DNA from 3 places in the Pseudarthrobacter sp. alpha12b genome. Region 1 is predicted to be linked to each of the others. Evidence: riboswitches for the same ligand, from Rfam matches in the RefSeq annotation. Region 1 holds a riboswitch; each other region holds the start of a gene.
The links. Region 1 has a riboswitch for S-adenosylmethionine ahead of metX (homoserine O-acetyltransferase MetX). Riboswitches for the same ligand answer to the same signal wherever they lie in the genome.
Positions count from the first base shown of each region.

Region 2: it holds a riboswitch for S-adenosylmethionine, as region 1 does, so the genes downstream of both, ACTAQI_RS14930 (DUF1737 domain-containing protein) here and metX (homoserine O-acetyltransferase MetX) in region 1, are expected to answer to the same signal.
Region 3: it holds a riboswitch for S-adenosylmethionine, as region 1 does, so the genes downstream of both, ACTAQI_RS08755 (aminotransferase class V-fold PLP-dependent enzyme) here and metX (homoserine O-acetyltransferase MetX) in region 1, are expected to answer to the same signal.

Region 1 covers NZ_CP196746.1:466,372-471,515, reverse strand. Annotated here, with positions in the region: gene ACTAQI_RS02020 (zinc-binding dehydrogenase) at 1-180, opposite strand, end outside; gene ACTAQI_RS02015 (MFS transporter) at 185-1,567, opposite strand; gene metX (homoserine O-acetyltransferase MetX) at 1,777-2,892, opposite strand; SAM riboswitch class IV at 2,905-3,020, opposite strand; gene ACTAQI_RS02005 (bifunctional o-acetylhomoserine/o-acetylserine sulfhydrylase) at 3,123-4,445, opposite strand; SAM riboswitch class IV at 4,489-4,603, opposite strand; gene ACTAQI_RS02000 (VOC family protein) at 4,765-5,144, shown strand, end outside.
Region 2 covers NZ_CP196746.1:3,222,199-3,227,342, reverse strand. Annotated here, with positions in the region: gene ACTAQI_RS14945 (glutamate--cysteine ligase 2) at 1-950, shown strand, start outside; gene ACTAQI_RS14940 (O-succinylhomoserine sulfhydrylase) at 967-2,175, opposite strand; gene ACTAQI_RS14935 (rhodanese-like domain-containing protein) at 2,176-2,586, opposite strand; gene ACTAQI_RS14930 (DUF1737 domain-containing protein) at 2,583-2,858, opposite strand; SAM riboswitch class IV at 2,872-2,987, opposite strand; gene opgC (OpgC domain-containing protein) at 3,154-5,144, shown strand, end outside.
Region 3 covers NZ_CP196746.1:1,918,219-1,923,362, reverse strand. Annotated here, with positions in the region: gene ACTAQI_RS08770 (hypothetical protein) at 1-31, opposite strand, end outside; gene ACTAQI_RS08765 (metal-dependent transcriptional regulator) at 80-778, opposite strand; gene ACTAQI_RS08760 (class I SAM-dependent methyltransferase) at 828-1,586, opposite strand; gene ACTAQI_RS08755 (aminotransferase class V-fold PLP-dependent enzyme) at 1,708-3,141, opposite strand; SAM riboswitch class IV at 3,178-3,291, opposite strand; gene hisN (histidinol-phosphatase) at 3,444-4,256, opposite strand; gene rsgA (ribosome small subunit-dependent GTPase A) at 4,301-5,144, opposite strand, start outside.

The DNA of each region.
Region 1 (5,144 bases):
CAGGTCCGAGTGGCACAGGCTCGAATAGGTGATGGAAACTCCCAGTTCCCCGGCACGCGGCTCCGGCTGCTCCAGTTCCTGCACCAGCAGCGGCCGGGCCTCGGAGTAGGTCTGTTTCCCCGCAGCGCCCGCGGCAGTGGGGGCAGCGGGAACGGTGGAATAAAGGACGGCGGCTTTCATGGGCTTACTTCTTGCTGGCCGCGAGCAGGTCGGCAGTGCCCTTGGCGTCGGCCGCGTCAACGTCGTGCAGCGAGATGCCCCGGGTTTCCTTCAGGAAGAAAACCGCGACGGCGGTGATGGCACACGCGATGAGCAGGTACACCGCCACGGGGACGGAGGACTTATAGGTTCCCAGGAGCGACGCGGCGATGATCGGAGCCAGGGAGCCTGCCACGATGGACGTCACCTGGTAGCCCAGGGACACCCCGGAATAGCGCATCCGGGTGGGGAACATTTCCGCCATGATGGCGGGCTGCCCGGCGTACATGAAGGCGTGGAACACCAGGCCGATCATGATGGCGGCCAGGATGATGAAGTCGCTCTTTGTGTCCATCATGGGGAAGGCGAAGAAACCCCAGGTGGCGCCCATGATGGCTCCGGCCATGTAGACGGGTTTGCGGCCGAAGCGGTCCGACAGCTTGCCAACCATGGGCACGACGGCGAAGTGGACGGCGTGGGCGAGGAGCAGCAGCAGGAGGATGCGGGTGGTATCGGCCTGCACCACAGTCTTCAGGTAGGTGATGGAGAACGTCACTACAAGGTAGTAGAGGATGTTCTCAGCGAAACGCAGGCCCATGGCGGTGAAGACGCCGCGCGGGTAGCGCCGGAACACTTCAGCCACGCCATAGCCCTTGTGGCCCTCCGCCACCTCCTTGCGGGCCTCCAGGAAAATGGGGGCGTCGTTGACCTTGGTGCGGATGTAGTAACCGATCAGGACGATGACGGCTGAGAGCCAGAACGCCACGCGCCAGCCCCAGCCCAGGAACGCGTCCTGGGTCAGCGTGGAGGACAGGACGAACAGCACGGCCGTGGCCAGGAGGTTGCCCAACGGCACGGCCGATTGCGGCCAGCTGGCCCAGAAGCCACGGGACTTGCTGGGGCTGTGCTCCGCCACGAGGAGGACCGCGCCGCCCCACTCCCCGCCCACCGCGAAGCCCTGGGCAAACCGGAGGACCACCAGCAGCGTGGGCGCCCAGTAGCCGATCTGCGCGAATGTGGGCAGGCAGCCCATGAGGAAGGTGGAGACCCCCACCAGGATGATGCTCAGCTGCAGCAGCTTCTTCCGGCCGAACTTGTCGCCGAAGTGGCCAAAGACGATGCCGCCGATGGGGCGTGCAACGAAGCCGACGGCATAGGTGAGGAAGGCGGCGATGATGCCGTCCAGTTCGGTGCCGGCGTTGGGGAAGAAGGCCTTTCCGAACACCAGGGTGGCAGCCGACGCGTAGAGGAAGAACTCGTACCATTCCACGACGGTTCCGGCCATGGACGCCGTAACCACCTTCTTCAGGCCTGAGGCCTTGACGTCGGTTTCCTCTGTACGCCTTGCGGCGGAGCTTTCCGTACTCATGCGAACTCCTTCGGCATCGTCGTCGACACCACGGGGACCAGTCGATGGCAGACGGGTGTGATGCACACCACGAAAGCCGGATTCGATTGAGTATGGTCTGCTGGCGGTGCAACCTCAACGCCGATTAGTGCAGAACGCATCTGCAGGAATGCACATGCAGCTGTTTCTTCCTGCGCTGGACGTGGCTCGACGCCCCGGGGCGTGCCCCGCTAGGCCAGGAAGGTGCTGCGCAATTGGCCGCCCAGCTGCCCAATCTCCGTCAGGAACCCGTCATGGCCGATTGGCGCCTGGATGAGGTGGACATCCACGTCGCCGGGCAGCGCTTGGGCCAGCTCATGGGACTGCGACGGGAAGTACAGCCGGTCGGAGTCGACGGCGGCCACAAAGAACCGTGCCGTGGACTTGGCCAATGCTTCGGCAAGGGAGCCCCGTCCCCGGCAGACATCGTGGCTCATCAGCGCCTCGGTCAGGGCGATATAGCTGTTGGCGTCGAAGCGCTTCACGAGCTTGTTGCCCTGATGGTCCAGGTAGCTTTCCACCTGGTAGCGGCCCCGGGAGGCAAGAACTTCCCCCTGAAGGGGCGACTCGGGCGCCTGCGGTGAGCGGCCGAAGCGGCCTTCCAGTTCCGCGGCGGACCGGTAGGTGATGTGGGCGATGCGCCGGGCGAGCGCGAGCCCCTCTTCCGGGCTTGGACCGCCGTAGTAGTCGCCGCCGTTGAAGTTCGGGTCCTGCCGGATGGCCAATGTCTGGGCCTGCGCGAAGGCAATCTGTTCGGCCGTGCTGGCGGCCCCCACCGAGATCACGGCGCAGCGCTGCACCCTCTCGGGGTACATCACGGCCCATTCCAGGGCCCGGGCGCCGCCCATGGATCCCCCAAGGACTGCGAACCAGCTCTTGATGCCCAGCTGGTCTGCCAGCCGGGCCTCCGCAGCGGTGCTGTCGCGCAGCGTGACCAGGGGGAACCTCGAGCCCCACGGCGCTCCATCCGGGGCCGGTGAGGAGGGGCCGGTGGACCCATAGCAGCCGCCCACGATATTGACGGACACCACGAAGAAACGGTTTGTATCCACGGGGGCGCCGGGGCCGGCCAGCTGCTCCCACCAGCCTTCTTCGTCGGTGTCGCCGCGGGTCACGTGGGTGCTGCCGGTCAGTGCGTGCTCGACCAGGATGGCGTTGCTGGCGTCCGCGTTGAGCGTCCCCCAGGTTTCGTAGGCCAGGGTGACGTCCGGCAGGTAGCCGCCGGCTTCAAGTTCCAGTCCCCCGATGGAGGCGTAGCGGACGATTCCGTGTTCAGGGATGGTGGTTCGGGCGACGGTAACCGTCATGGCAAGACCTCTTCTACGCGCTTGCCTGCCGTCATTTGACCGGCAGGCCAGGTCTTCACCCGGGGCACCCCACCGCGGATGGAGGGTTGCCGGCCAGCAAGCCGGGGCTGTCACTGGCACTCATGACCTGGTTCGAGTGTACGAAACACCCCCCACTCCAGGCCAAGAGTATGACCGGTTGTGACTTTCCCGGCTTGCCTGCGGCACGTGCTGCAGCCCCGGCTCTGACGTCAGGCTTCAGCGCCCTTGGCTGCGCGGAAGCCTGCTTCCAGGTCGGCCAGGATGTCATCGATATGCTCCAGGCCCACGGACAGCCGGACCAGTCCCGGATGCACCCCGGCGACGACCTGCTGCTCCGGCGAGAGCTGGCTGTGCGTGGTCGACGCCGGGTGGATGACCAACGAGCGGACGTCACCGATGTTGGCCACATGGGAGTGCAGCTCCAGGGCGTCGACGAAGCGCTTGCCCGCTTCAGCCCCGCCGGCAAGGTTGAAGGCGACGACGGCGCCTGTCCCCTTGGGCCCGTACTTGCGGCCACGCCCGTACCAGGGGCTGGACGGCAGCCCGGCGTAGGCGACGGATTCGACGTCGTCCCTTGCCTCCAGCCAGCGCGCCACCTCCGTGGCGTTCGCCACGTGCCGCTCCACCCGCAGGCTCAACGTCTCCAGGCCCTGGGAAATCAGGAAGGCGTTAAAGGGCGACACCGCCGAGCCCAGGTCGCGGAGCAGCTGCACGCGGGCCTTGAGGATGTAGGACAGGTTGGCCCCGAGAGCGCCACCCTCCCCCAGGTCGCGGGCGTAGACCAGGCCGTTGTAGGTGGGGTCCGGGGTGTTGAAGCCGGGGAACCGCGCGGGGTCCTTGCTGAAATCGAACTTGCCGGAATCGACAATGACGCCGGCGATGGCCGTGCCGTGGCCGCCCAGGTATTTGGTGGCTGAGTGGATCACGATGTCCGCTCCCCACTCCAAGGGGCGGATCAGGTAGGGGGTGGACAGGGTGTTGTCCACGATCAGCGGCACTCCGGCCTGATGGGCCACCTGCGAGATGCCTTCGATGTCCAGGACATCCTGGCGCGGGTTGGAAACGACTTCACCGAAGAAGAGCTTGGTGTTGGGCTGGACGGCATCGCGCCACTGGTCCAGGTTGTCCGGGTCTGCCACGAAGGTGACCGAGATACCGAACTTCTTCAGGGTGTGGGCAAACAGGTTGTAGGTGCCGCCGTAGAGGCTGGGGCTGGCCACGATATGGTCGCCCGCCTCCGCAATGTTCAGGACCGCGAAGGTCTCGGCGGCCTGCCCGGAGCTGAGCAGCAACGCGGCCAGGCCTCCTTCGAGGCTGGCAATCCGCTGTTCGACGGCATCCTGTGTGGGGTTGCCGATGCGGGTGTAGATGGGCGCAAGTTCGGCCAGGGCGAAGCGGTTGGCGGCGCTTTCGGCACTCGGGAACACAAATGACGTGGTCTGGTAGATGGGCAGGGCACGCGCCCCTGTGGCACTGTCCACCGCCTGGCCGGCATGGATCTGGCGGGTTTCGAAGGACCATCCGTGGGACATCCAAATCTCCTTTGACATGGGCCCGGCATGCTCGGAGCCTTACGGGCCGCGCTTGCTCCCGGCTGTTGCCGGAGAGCCAGGTCTTCACCCGGGGCACCCCACCGCGGATGGAGGGTTGCCGGCCAGCGAGCCGGGGCTTGGCGCTGGCACTCATGACCTGCGCCCAGTCTAGGAAGCCGGTGGTTGCCGTGAACAGGATTGTGACGAACAAGGTCTTCCTGCGGCTCCGCGCGCGCTGGGACCAGGGCAGCCGGCAGTCAAAATGCTAGTAAGGCTAGCCTTAGCTGAGAGCCCGATCACAAAGTGCCAAGATGTTCGCATGCGCATGGATCACGTCTCTTACGCCTGTGAACACGATGGCCTCGCGGCCACTACCGACCGTATTGCAACTGCCCTCGGCGTTGAGGCAGTGAAGGGTGGCGTACACCCCCGGTTCGGAACCCGGAATATGATCATCCCGCTCGCCGGTCATAAGTACCTGGAAGTCGTTGAGGTCCTGGACCACCCGGCATCCGACAAGGCACCGTTCGGTCAGGCAGTGCGTGCCCGTTCCGCTGCCGGTGGCGGATGGATGGGCTGGTGCGTCGAAGTGGACGACCTCGCCCCCTTCGAGGAACGCCTGGGCCGCGCCGCCGTGAACGGCAACCGCAAGTTCCCGGACGGCCGTGAGCTGGTCTGGAAGCAGATTGGCATCCTGGG
Region 2 (5,144 bases), 1.9 Mb from region 1:
ACCAGGCCGCCAGGAAGCATGATGCCCGGGTGGCGGCACTGGCCACCTCGCCATTGGCGTCCACCAGCCACACCACTCCCGACCCCCGCTACGCCAGGATGCTGGAACGTTTCGGGCTGACGGCCCAGGAGCAGCTGACCTGTGGCTTCCACGTCCACACGTTCATTGAATCGCCGGAAGAAGGCGTGGCCGTCCTGGACCGGATCCGGGACAAGCTGGCGGTTTTGACCGCGCTGAGCGCCAATTCACCGTTCTGGAACGGTGTGCCCACCGGATTCGAGAGCTACCGCACCCAGGCATGGAACCGCTGGCCCACCGCTGGCCCAACCGGCATCTATGGAACCTACCCTGCATACCGGCGGGTGGTTGCGCGGCTGCTGGAAACCGGGGTCATGCTCGATGAAGGCATGCTGTACTTCGATGCCCGGCTGTCCCGCAACCACCCCACGGTGGAAGTGCGGGTGGCCGACGTATGCCTTCGGGCCGAGGACGCCGCCCTCATTGCCGTGCTGGTCCGCGCGCTGGTGGAATCAGCCAGCCGCGAGTGGCGTGCCGGTGTGGATCCTGCCCCCGTGCCCACGGTGCTTCTGCGGATGGCGTCCTGGCAGGCCAGCAGCGCGGGACTCAGCGGCGAACTCCTGGACTTTGGCAACTTCCGGCCTGCACCAGCTGCGGACGTGGTCCGTTCCCTGGTGGATTACCTGGCCCCCGTCCTCGCCGAACAAGGCGAGCTGGCGCTGGCCCGGCAGGGAGTGGAGGACATCATCGCCAGGGGACCAGGGGCCGCTGAACAGCGCCGTGCCCGCGACAAGGCATTGGCGGGACCACCACCTGAGGACATGGGGTTCGGTGCGGTGGTCCGCCAGGCCGTGTACGTGACGATGCGCGGCGGCCTGGACCTTTCGGACGTGGAGGCCACCCCGGAGCTGCTGCGGGTCCGCCAGAGTTGACTGTGTGCGTCGGCCGCTAGATCTGCTTCAGTGCCTGTTCCAGGTCGCGGATAAGGTCATCGGGGTCCTCGAGTCCCACGGAGAGCCGGACCACGCCGTCACTCAGGCCGATGGCGGCACGCCCTTCCGGCCCCATGGCGCGGTGCGTGGTGGTGGCGGGGTGGGTGATCAGGGACTTTGCATCACCAAGGTTGTTGGAGATATCGATGATCCGCAGCCCGTCGAGCAGCGCGAAAGCCGCTTCCTTGCCGGAGCGCCCGCCGGAAGAAGCGAGCTCGAAGGTAAGGACCGTGCCGCCGGCACTCATCTGCTTCGCCGCCAGCGCGTACTGCGGATGCGACTTCAGCAACGGATACTTCACCCAACTCACGGCCGGCTGTTCCTCCAGCCATTCGGCGAGCCGCAGGGCGGTGGCAGACGAGTGGTTGACGCGCAGGCCCATGGTTTCCAGGCCCTTGGTGAGGACCCAGGCGTTGAAAGCGGAAAGTGCAGGGCCGGTGTGGCGCATCAGCTGCTTCACCGGGCCGTCGATGAACTCCTTGGTGCCCAGGATGGCGCCGCCCATCACCCGGCCCTGGCCATCGATGTGCTTAGTGCCGGAGTAGACGATGACGTCAGCGCCCAGGTCGCCGCAGCGCTGCAGCAGGGGAGTGGCAAAGACGTTGTCCGCCACCACGGTGGCCCCGGCCGCATGCGCCAGTTCGCTGACCGCGGCGATGTCCACGATCTCCTGCATGGGGTTGGACGGCGACTCGAAGAAGACGGCGGTGGTGGGCTTGGAGAGGGCTTCGCGCCATTGGTCCAGGTCGGGGCCGTCCACGAAGACCGTCTCCACACCCCACCGGGGCAGGATTTCGTTCAGGATTACAAAGCACGAACCGAACAGCGAGCGGGCAGCCACCACGCGGTCGCCGGCAGCCAGCAGGGCACCCAGCGCGGTGAACACCGCGGACATGCCCGACGCCGTCGCAAAGCACGCTTCGGTGCCTTCCAGCAGCCTGAGCCGCTCCTGGAAGGTGGCCACGGACGGGTTGCCGTAACGGGAGTAGACGAAGCGCTCGTCCTCGCCGGTGAAGGCGCGTTCGGCTGCCGCGGCGGATTCGTAGACGAAGCCGGAGTTCAGGAAGATGGCCTCGGACGTTTCCTGGAAGTTGGTGCGGTCCAGGCCGCCGCGGACGGCCTGGGTGTCGGGGTTCCAGCCTTGGGCGTCTGGGTTGAAGGTCACTTAGTTCTTTCCGAGGTTGGTGGGGAGGCCGCGGTTCTTCCAGCCATTCACGGTCCGCTCGCCATAGCGGTCGGGGTCGCCTTCGAAGCCCTCCAGGACGCTGTAGGCGGTGAATCCGGCCTGGGTGGCTGCAGTTGCCGCGGCGATGGAACGCTTGCCGGAGCGGCAGAGGAATACCACTTCCGCGCCGGGGTCCTCCGGTGCCTGCTGCGACAGGTCCTTGATGAAGTCCGGGTTGGGGATGCCGCCCGGGAAGGTCCACTGGATGAACAGGGGATCGTTGTCCGTGGCTTTCGTATCCGGAATCCCGATGTGGGCCCATTCGCCCTCGGTGCGGACGTCCACCAGGATGGCGCCCCGCTCCAGCTTTGCCCATGCTTCCTGGGGCGTGAGGTCTCCCGCGTAGCTCATGCGTGGCCCTCGCCGTCGAACTCGCCCTCAAATTCGGCGTCCAGCTGGTCCACCGCGGTGGCCACAGCGGCGTCCGCCGAGGCGATCGCAGCCGGGAGGACAATTGCCTGCGCCACAATGACGCGGGTGCCGTTGAAGGTGGCCGCCGGGCTGCCGTGCAGCACGTATCCTTCCGCCAGGGCAGCGGAGATCCGCTCGCAGAATGCGCGGTCGTCCGGGCCGGTGATCAGGCGGTAGGACAATTTTTCGTCAGGGGCAGGTGCGTCGGACACGACGGATCTCCTTCTTTCACGCTTGCAGCTCGAATCGGTCGATATGCCGAGTATTCACCTGAGGCACCCCGCCGCGAAAGGGAGGGTTGCCGACCGGCAAGTCAGGGCTTGGCACCGGTACTCATTACTCCCCAAAAACGTAACATCTGCCGCGCCGAGCCGCACCGCCGCCGTCGTCATGTTCCGTAATTGAGCTGCCGGCAACACGCCACGGGTGATGCCGCGGGCCGATAAAGTTCATACCGGGGCGCCGCCCCGTCGCCAGAGCAAAGAGCACCGGGGGGTCCTTGTCAGCATGCGGGCACACACATCGCAGCACCACGCCGTAACCCGCAGGAGCCGTCGGCGTTCCGTCGCCGCCTTTTTGGCAGCGGCCCTCGTTGGCCTCCTGGTTCTGGCGGCCCCGGCGGGGCCGGCTCATGCGGAGGACGCTGCGCCGGACAAGGGCAAGCCCTGGCTGGGGGCGGTGCTCGAGTGGGGGGAGGATACCGCTGCGGGCTTCAGTGACCGGCTCGGCGCCAGCCCGGCGGTCTTCGGCCACGACATCACCATTCCCTACCGCGATTCGGAGCGGAATGACATTGACGGGTTCCTGCAGCAGACTGCAGCGAAGGGCGCCCATGCCTTGCTGACGGTGAAGCCGTCGGTTCCCCTGGACCAGCTCGGGGCCCAGGAAGCGGAAGCGTTCGCAGCGCAGGTGCGCGACCTGACCACTGGGTTCAAGGGGCAGTTGCTGGTCCGGTTCGCCCCCGATATGAACGCCAGCTGGGTGCCCTGGGGCCAACAGCCGGCCACTTACCGGCAGGCCTTCCAGGCCGTGGCGGCAGCGTTCAAAAAGTACGACGGCGGCCGGGCCACCATGGTGTGGGCGCCGTACCTGGGCAAGGACTACCCCTTCGACCGGAACCGGAATGCGCCGCAGCCGGGAAGCGATGGGTTTTCCCTCCTGGATACGAATGGGGACGGGACCTGGAACGGAAGCGACAGCGCCTATGCCCCGTACTACCCCGGCGACGACGCCGTGGACTGGGTGGGGCTGACCGCCTATCACGACGACACTGCCGGCGGGGCCGCCGTCAACTCCCTCCCGGGAGCCGGCGAGCTCCAGGAGATGCTGACGGCCTCCGGCAGCGAAAACTTCTACGGCACCTACGCCGAGGCCCGCAAGAAGCCGTTCCTCCTCCAGACTGCGGCGTTCTACAGCCCAGCATCCGGTGGCGCGTCCGAGCTGGACATTAAGACGGGCTGGTGGGACCAGGTCGTGGCAACTGCCACGTCCCCGGGTTTCGCGGGAACGGCCGCCGTTGTGTGGGACGAGCGCACCAGCACCAGGGATACCGGCGTGGCCAGCATCAGTTGGCTGCTCACGGGAAGTCCGGATATCGCCAAGGCTGCGCTGGACAGGCTGAAGGCGTCGCCGCTGGTCACCGGCCCTGTCACCGATGTGGCCTCGGGAAGCACCTATGTCCGGGCCAACACCCTCTCCGGTGCGGCAGCCTGGACGGTTGCTGCCGCCATGGCCATCCTCCTGGTGGCCCTATGGCAGGTTCCCCGCCGGATCAACGCCGCCACATCCTGGAGTTACCAGGACCCCTCCAGCAGGGATTCGCGGGTCGACCTGCTCCGCGGGATGGCCATTGTCTTCGTCGTGGTCAACCACCTGGGTATGGCCTCCCTGTTCCAGCTGCTCACCCAGGAGGCGGTGGGCTTCGTGTCAGGCGCTGAACTGTTCGTCCTGTTCTCCGGCCTGGTGGTGGGCATGGTGTACGGGCCCAAGGCCAAGGAGGACTTCGGCCGGGTTGTGGACCTCACGTCCCGCCGGGCCGGGAAGCTCTACGTCACCTCACTGGCCGTGCTGATCGGCGTTTTCCTTCTGTCCCTGCTCCCGTTCTTCCACACCGAGGCCCTGACCACGTTCGTAGACCAGGGAACCGGCGGCGCCGGGCATACTGGTGCCGGCCGGACCTACGACCTCTATGCGGGCATGTCATCGCTGTTCCAGTTCCCCGTGCCGCCCCAGGTGCTGCCGGCCATCGTGCTGCTGCAGTTTGGGCCCTGGCAGTTCAACGTGATGGGTCTTTACGTGGTGCTGTTGCTGGTCAGCCCGCTGATCCTTGCGGCGCTCAACCGCGGCAAGGCCGTCTGGGTGTTGCTGGCAACGCTCGCCGTGTACGCAGTGGGGGCCGTGACCAGGTTCAGGCTCCTGCCGTCGCAGTTCGAGGACTCGTTCCCCTTGCTGGTGTGGCAGGTGCTGTTCGTGCTCGGGCTGGTTGTCGGTTACCACCG
Region 3 (5,144 bases), 1.5 Mb from region 1:
GGGTTATTGCTGCGTCGCGTCTGCTGATCATCACCATCCACCATACGGGAGGCGGCCAAATCGGCGGCCGGTGCCTGATCTAGCCGTCCAGGACGCAGCCTGGATGCGGGGTGTCGCTGGAGACCCACAGCGCCGAGGCAATCTCATCAGCAAGGTCGTAGTCGCGGGCACCGATGCGCACCACCAGGGGACCGCCGAACGGCCGCCGCCCCACCACCTCAACATCCGCGTCGAGGTCGATGTCCTGGGCGGCCAGGTACCGCAGGAGCTCAGGATTGTCATCGCTGATCCGGGTGATCCTGCCGCTGTGTCCCTGGTCCAGCCCGGCGAGCAGGTGGGCACGCGGCATCAGCACCTGGCCGTCCGCCGTGGGGATGGGGTCGCCGTGCGGGTCACGTTGCGGGTCACCGAGTTTGGCCGCGACGCGTTCGATGAACGTATCCGACACCGCGTGCTCCAGCTGTTCGGCTTCATCGTGTACCTCGTCCCAGCTGTAGCCGAGCCGCTGGACAAGGTAGGTCTCGATCAGCCGGTGGCGCCGGACCATTGACAGGGCCAGGCGCAGGCCGGCCTCGGTCAGCGTGACGGCGCTGTATGGCTTATGGTCCACCAGGCCCTGGTCCTTCAACTTGCGGACCATCTCCGATACGGAGGAGTTTGCGACCCCCAGCCGCTGTGCCAACTGGGAGGACGTGATGGGCTTGTCCTGCCATTCCGTGAAGGAATAGATGACCTTGACGTAGTCCTCGATCGAGGAGGAGGGCGCGCTGGTCTTCACCCGTCCAAGCCTACCGGTTTGGCCGGGCCGGCAGCGCGCGCCGCAGCGGTCATGCCTTGACGGCGCGCCACGCCAGGGTGAGGTAGGGGAGGTCAAGTTCCTGGTCCGGGGCGTAGGCCAGGTGTTCGTGGAGGTACCAGTCCAGGTTGGTCAGGACTTTGGCCCGCGTCGCCTCACCGGCCCGCAGGTAGTAGCTGCGCGACTTGGTGAGCTCCATCAAGTCCCCGGTGGTCAGCCTGTCCTGCCAGCGGGTGACGTGCCCTTCGAGTCCGTGGAATTCGGGTCCGACGACGGGCTTGTGGCCAGGCCGGTACACGTCGCCCGCATGCATGATCCGGGAGAGCCGGTGCACCCAGGGCACGGAGGTGTCCAGCTGGTTCCAGACCAGGCCCAGCGTTCCGTGCGGGCGCAGGACGCGCGCCAATTCCGTGCTTGCCGCCCGGGGATCGCACCAGTGCCACGCCTGGGCAACGGTGACGACGTCGAATCCGGCGTCAGGCAGGCCTGTCGCCTCGGCAGTCCCCGGCACAGCCGTGGCAGCGGGGCAGTGCGCCTTCAGCTGGGCGAGCATGTCCGCGGAGGGGTCGATTGCGGTGACATCCAGTCCCATGGCCAGCAGCAACGCCGTGAACTTTCCGGTACCCGCGCCGACGTCCAAGGCGTCATGGGCCCCTGCGGGCACCAGCCACCGGGCCGATTCCGGAGGATAGCCGGGCCGGACACGCTGGTAGTGCCGGCCGCCGTCCTGGAAGCTCTGCCCGAGCTCCCTGCGCCGCAAGTGATCAAGCCTGGGGCCACCCCGAACCACGCGTGGCCTCCTTCTTGTCCTGCCGGTGATCTCCCCTCGAAGATACCGCATGTGCGGTCACCGGAGTTGGCAGGACGGCAATCCGGGGGCGCCGCGGCCGGGCCGGGGAACTGCCCCTGCCTTAGTCGTCGATGCAGGGGGCTGCGCCGGCGGTTCCCGGGGTGTTGGGGGCCCAGTGCGGGTAGGTGCGGAAATCGTTGGCGGGCACCCAGCGGCCCGCATCCACCACGTAGTCCCATCCGAGTCCGTTGCTGCGCAGGGCCCTGATGCCGGCGAGGAGGCGTTCGGCGTCCTCCAGCCGTGAGCCCACGCCGAAGCTTGCCCGGAGGGAGCCCGACGGCAGGCCCAGGCGCTTCAGCAGGGGATGGGCGCAGAAGCGGCCGTCGCGCAGGCCCACCCCGTGCTCTGCGGAGAGATAGGCTGCCACCAGTCCAGCGTCGTAGCCTTCCACGGAAAAGTTGACCACGCCGATGGTGTCAGTTTCCGGGTTGGTGTCCTTGAAGATCTGGTGGACGGTGACCCCTTCGATGTCCTGCAGGCCCGCCACCAGGAAGGAGCGGATGGCGGATTCGTGGGCATGCCACCGGTCCTGGTCGAGTACTGCGATCACCTGGGTCGCACGGGCCAGGGTGGCAGCGCCGAGGACATTCGGCGAGCCCCCCTCATGGCGGGCCGGCCCCGTGGCCCAGCTGACGCCGTCGAGCCTTGCTTCCTTGACGGCGCCGCCACCGGCGAGGTGCGGGACGCCGGCGTCCAGCCAGTCAGGCCGTCCCACCAGGACGCCCGCGCCGAACGGGGCGTACAGCTTGTGGCCGGAAAAGGCGAGGTAGTCGACGTCGTCCGCGCTGATGTCCACCCGGCGGTGCGGCGCGAGCTGGGCTGCGTCCACCACGATCCGTGCGCCGTGCTGGTGGGCGATCGCGGCCAGGGCCCGGATGGGAAGGATCTCGCCGGTGACATTCGAAGCGCCGGTCACCGCCAGCAGGCTGACCCCGCCCTGCTCCAGTTCGGCACGGACGGCGTCAAGGGTGCCCGCGACCGTGTCTGCGGCCACGATGCTGCGGTGCGGAACGCCCTGCCATGGCAGCAGGTTGGCGTGGTGCTCGATGTCCAGGTAGAGGACGTCACCGTCAGGGCGGCCCCCGGTGACCGGAAGGCAGCCCGCCAGCAGGTTCAGCGAATCCGTCGTGTTGCGGGTGAAGATGACCGAATCATCCGGGCGGCCGCCCACGAAATCCCTGACGATGCTGCGCGCATTCTCGTATACGGAGGTGCTGATCTGGGAGGCATAGCCCGCTCCGCGGTGGACGCTCGCGTAGTAGGGCAGGATCTCATTCAGGTAGGCGGACACCACGGACAGCGCCGGGGCGGAGGCGCCGTAATCGAGGTTGGCGTACCGCACGTGCCCGCCGGAAATCAGGGGCGCCTGGATTTCGGCGCCGGTGACGGCAGCAAGGGGGCGGCCGGCAACGGCACGGCGTTCGTCGGCAAGCCGTCCGTCGTCGATGCCGGCTTCGGCGATGGCGGGCTGGGGGGAGACGGTGGCAGTTGTCACAGAGACCTCACTTGAATAGAGGACTCCGGCATGGGGAATCCGCGCTTGCCGCATCCACTCCGGACCGGCCTGGTCGTCACCCGGGGCACCCCGCCGCGAATGGAGGGTTGCCGGCCAGCAAACCGGGGTTTTGCGCTGGCACTCGTGACCTGCATAAAAGCGTAGGACATGGGGCGGCCAGGATTGAAGCCGCGGCGATTGTTAAGGGCTTTGTTACGTGGGGCCGAATAAACGACGCCGGACACCCCCTTCTGGAGGTATCCGGCGTCGCAATATTCGTTTTAGCGGGAAGACGGCGGCAGTTAGAGCAAATCGTCCAAGTATGGGTTGAGGCGGTGCAGCACTTCGGAGTGCAGGATGGAGTTGGTGGCCAGCGCGTTCCCGCCGAACGGTCCGTCCTCGCCCTCAAGGGATGTGAAGCGGCCGCCTGCCTCCACAACGATCGGCACCAGGGCAGCCATGTCGTAGAGGTTCAGCTCCGGTTCGCAGGCAATGTCCACGGAGCCCTCGGCCACCATGCAGTAGGACCAGAAATCCCCGTAGGCCCGGGTCCGCCAGACGTCTTCGGTGAGCCCGAGGAACTCGTCAAGGTTTCCGCGTTCCTTCCAACCGCCCAGGCTGGAGTAGGAGAGGGAGGCATCGGAAAGGCTGGAGACGTTGGAGACCCGGAGCCGGGTGGCCGCTGCCAGGGACCTGCCCATGTACGCGCCCATCCCCTTTGCCGCCCACCAGCGCTTGCCGAGGGCCGGCGCGCTTACCACGCCTACCACCGGCTCGCCTTCATCGACCAGAGCGATCAGCGTGGCCCATACCGGAACGCCGCGGACAAAGTTCTTGGTCCCGTCGATGGGATCGATGATCCAGCGCCGCGAACCATGGCCGGTGCTGCCGAATTCCTCGCCCAGGACGGCGTCGCGGGGCCGGGAACGGGAGAGCTGGCCGCGGATGGCTTCCTCGGCAGCCTTGTCCGCGTCGGTGACGGGCGTCAGGTCCGGCTTGGTCTCAACGTGCAGGTCCAGGGCCTTGAAGCGGCTCATGGTCTGGTCATCCACGGAGTCGGCCAGGACATGGGCCAGGCGCAGGTCATCGTTGTAGCTCGAAGCGGGTTGGATCATGGTTCCAAACTACCGTCTGCGGACGGTTCTGCCGGGAGAACGCGTCAGTTGATGCTCCCGAGCTCCTTGGTTTCCTGCGCTTCCATCCGCGGGTCGGTACCGAGCAGGCGCCGCAGGGAGGCCAGCCGTGCCGGCCCGGTGGGACCTGCGTGTCCGCCTCCCACCCAGTCATCGAGGCCGCAGTCCACTGCCGTTGCAGTGTGCTTGCAGCCCCGTTCACAGTTTTCGATGCCGGGAGAGAGGTCCGGGAAGGAGCGCAGGATCCGGTCCGGGTCCACGTGTGCCAGCCCAAAGGAACGGATACCCGGGGTATCGATGATCCAGCTGCCGGGCGGCGCGTCCGCCAGCCGCAGGGCCAGGGCCGACGACGACGTGTGGCGGCCGCGTCCGGTCACGGCGTTCACTCCGCCGGTGGCCCGCTCGGCTCCGGTCAGCGCGTTCACCATAGTGGACTTTCCAACACCGGAGTGCCCGAGCATCACGGTGACCTTGCTGTCGAGGTGGTCACGGAGGGCCGCCACGGCCGCGCTGTCCAGCCGCGCCGAGAGACCGTCATCGGACCTTGCGTCGATCCCCGAGGCCTGTGCGTCCGCGGTCTTGCTGATGATGACCGGGAAGTCCAGGTGGGTGTAGTTGGACAGCAACTCTGCGGGGTCCTTGACGTCTGCCTTGGTGACCAGCAGGATGGGCTCGATCCCGGCGTCGTAGGCGGCCACCAGCGCACGGTCGATGAATCCCGTGCGGGGCTCTGGGTTGGCCGCCGCCACCACGATTACCAGTTGGTCCGCGTTGGCCACCACCGCGCGCTCAATGGGGTCCGTGTCGTCGGCGCTGCGTCGCAGGAGGGTGTGGCGGTCCTGGATCTTCACCAGCCGGGCCAGCGTGTCC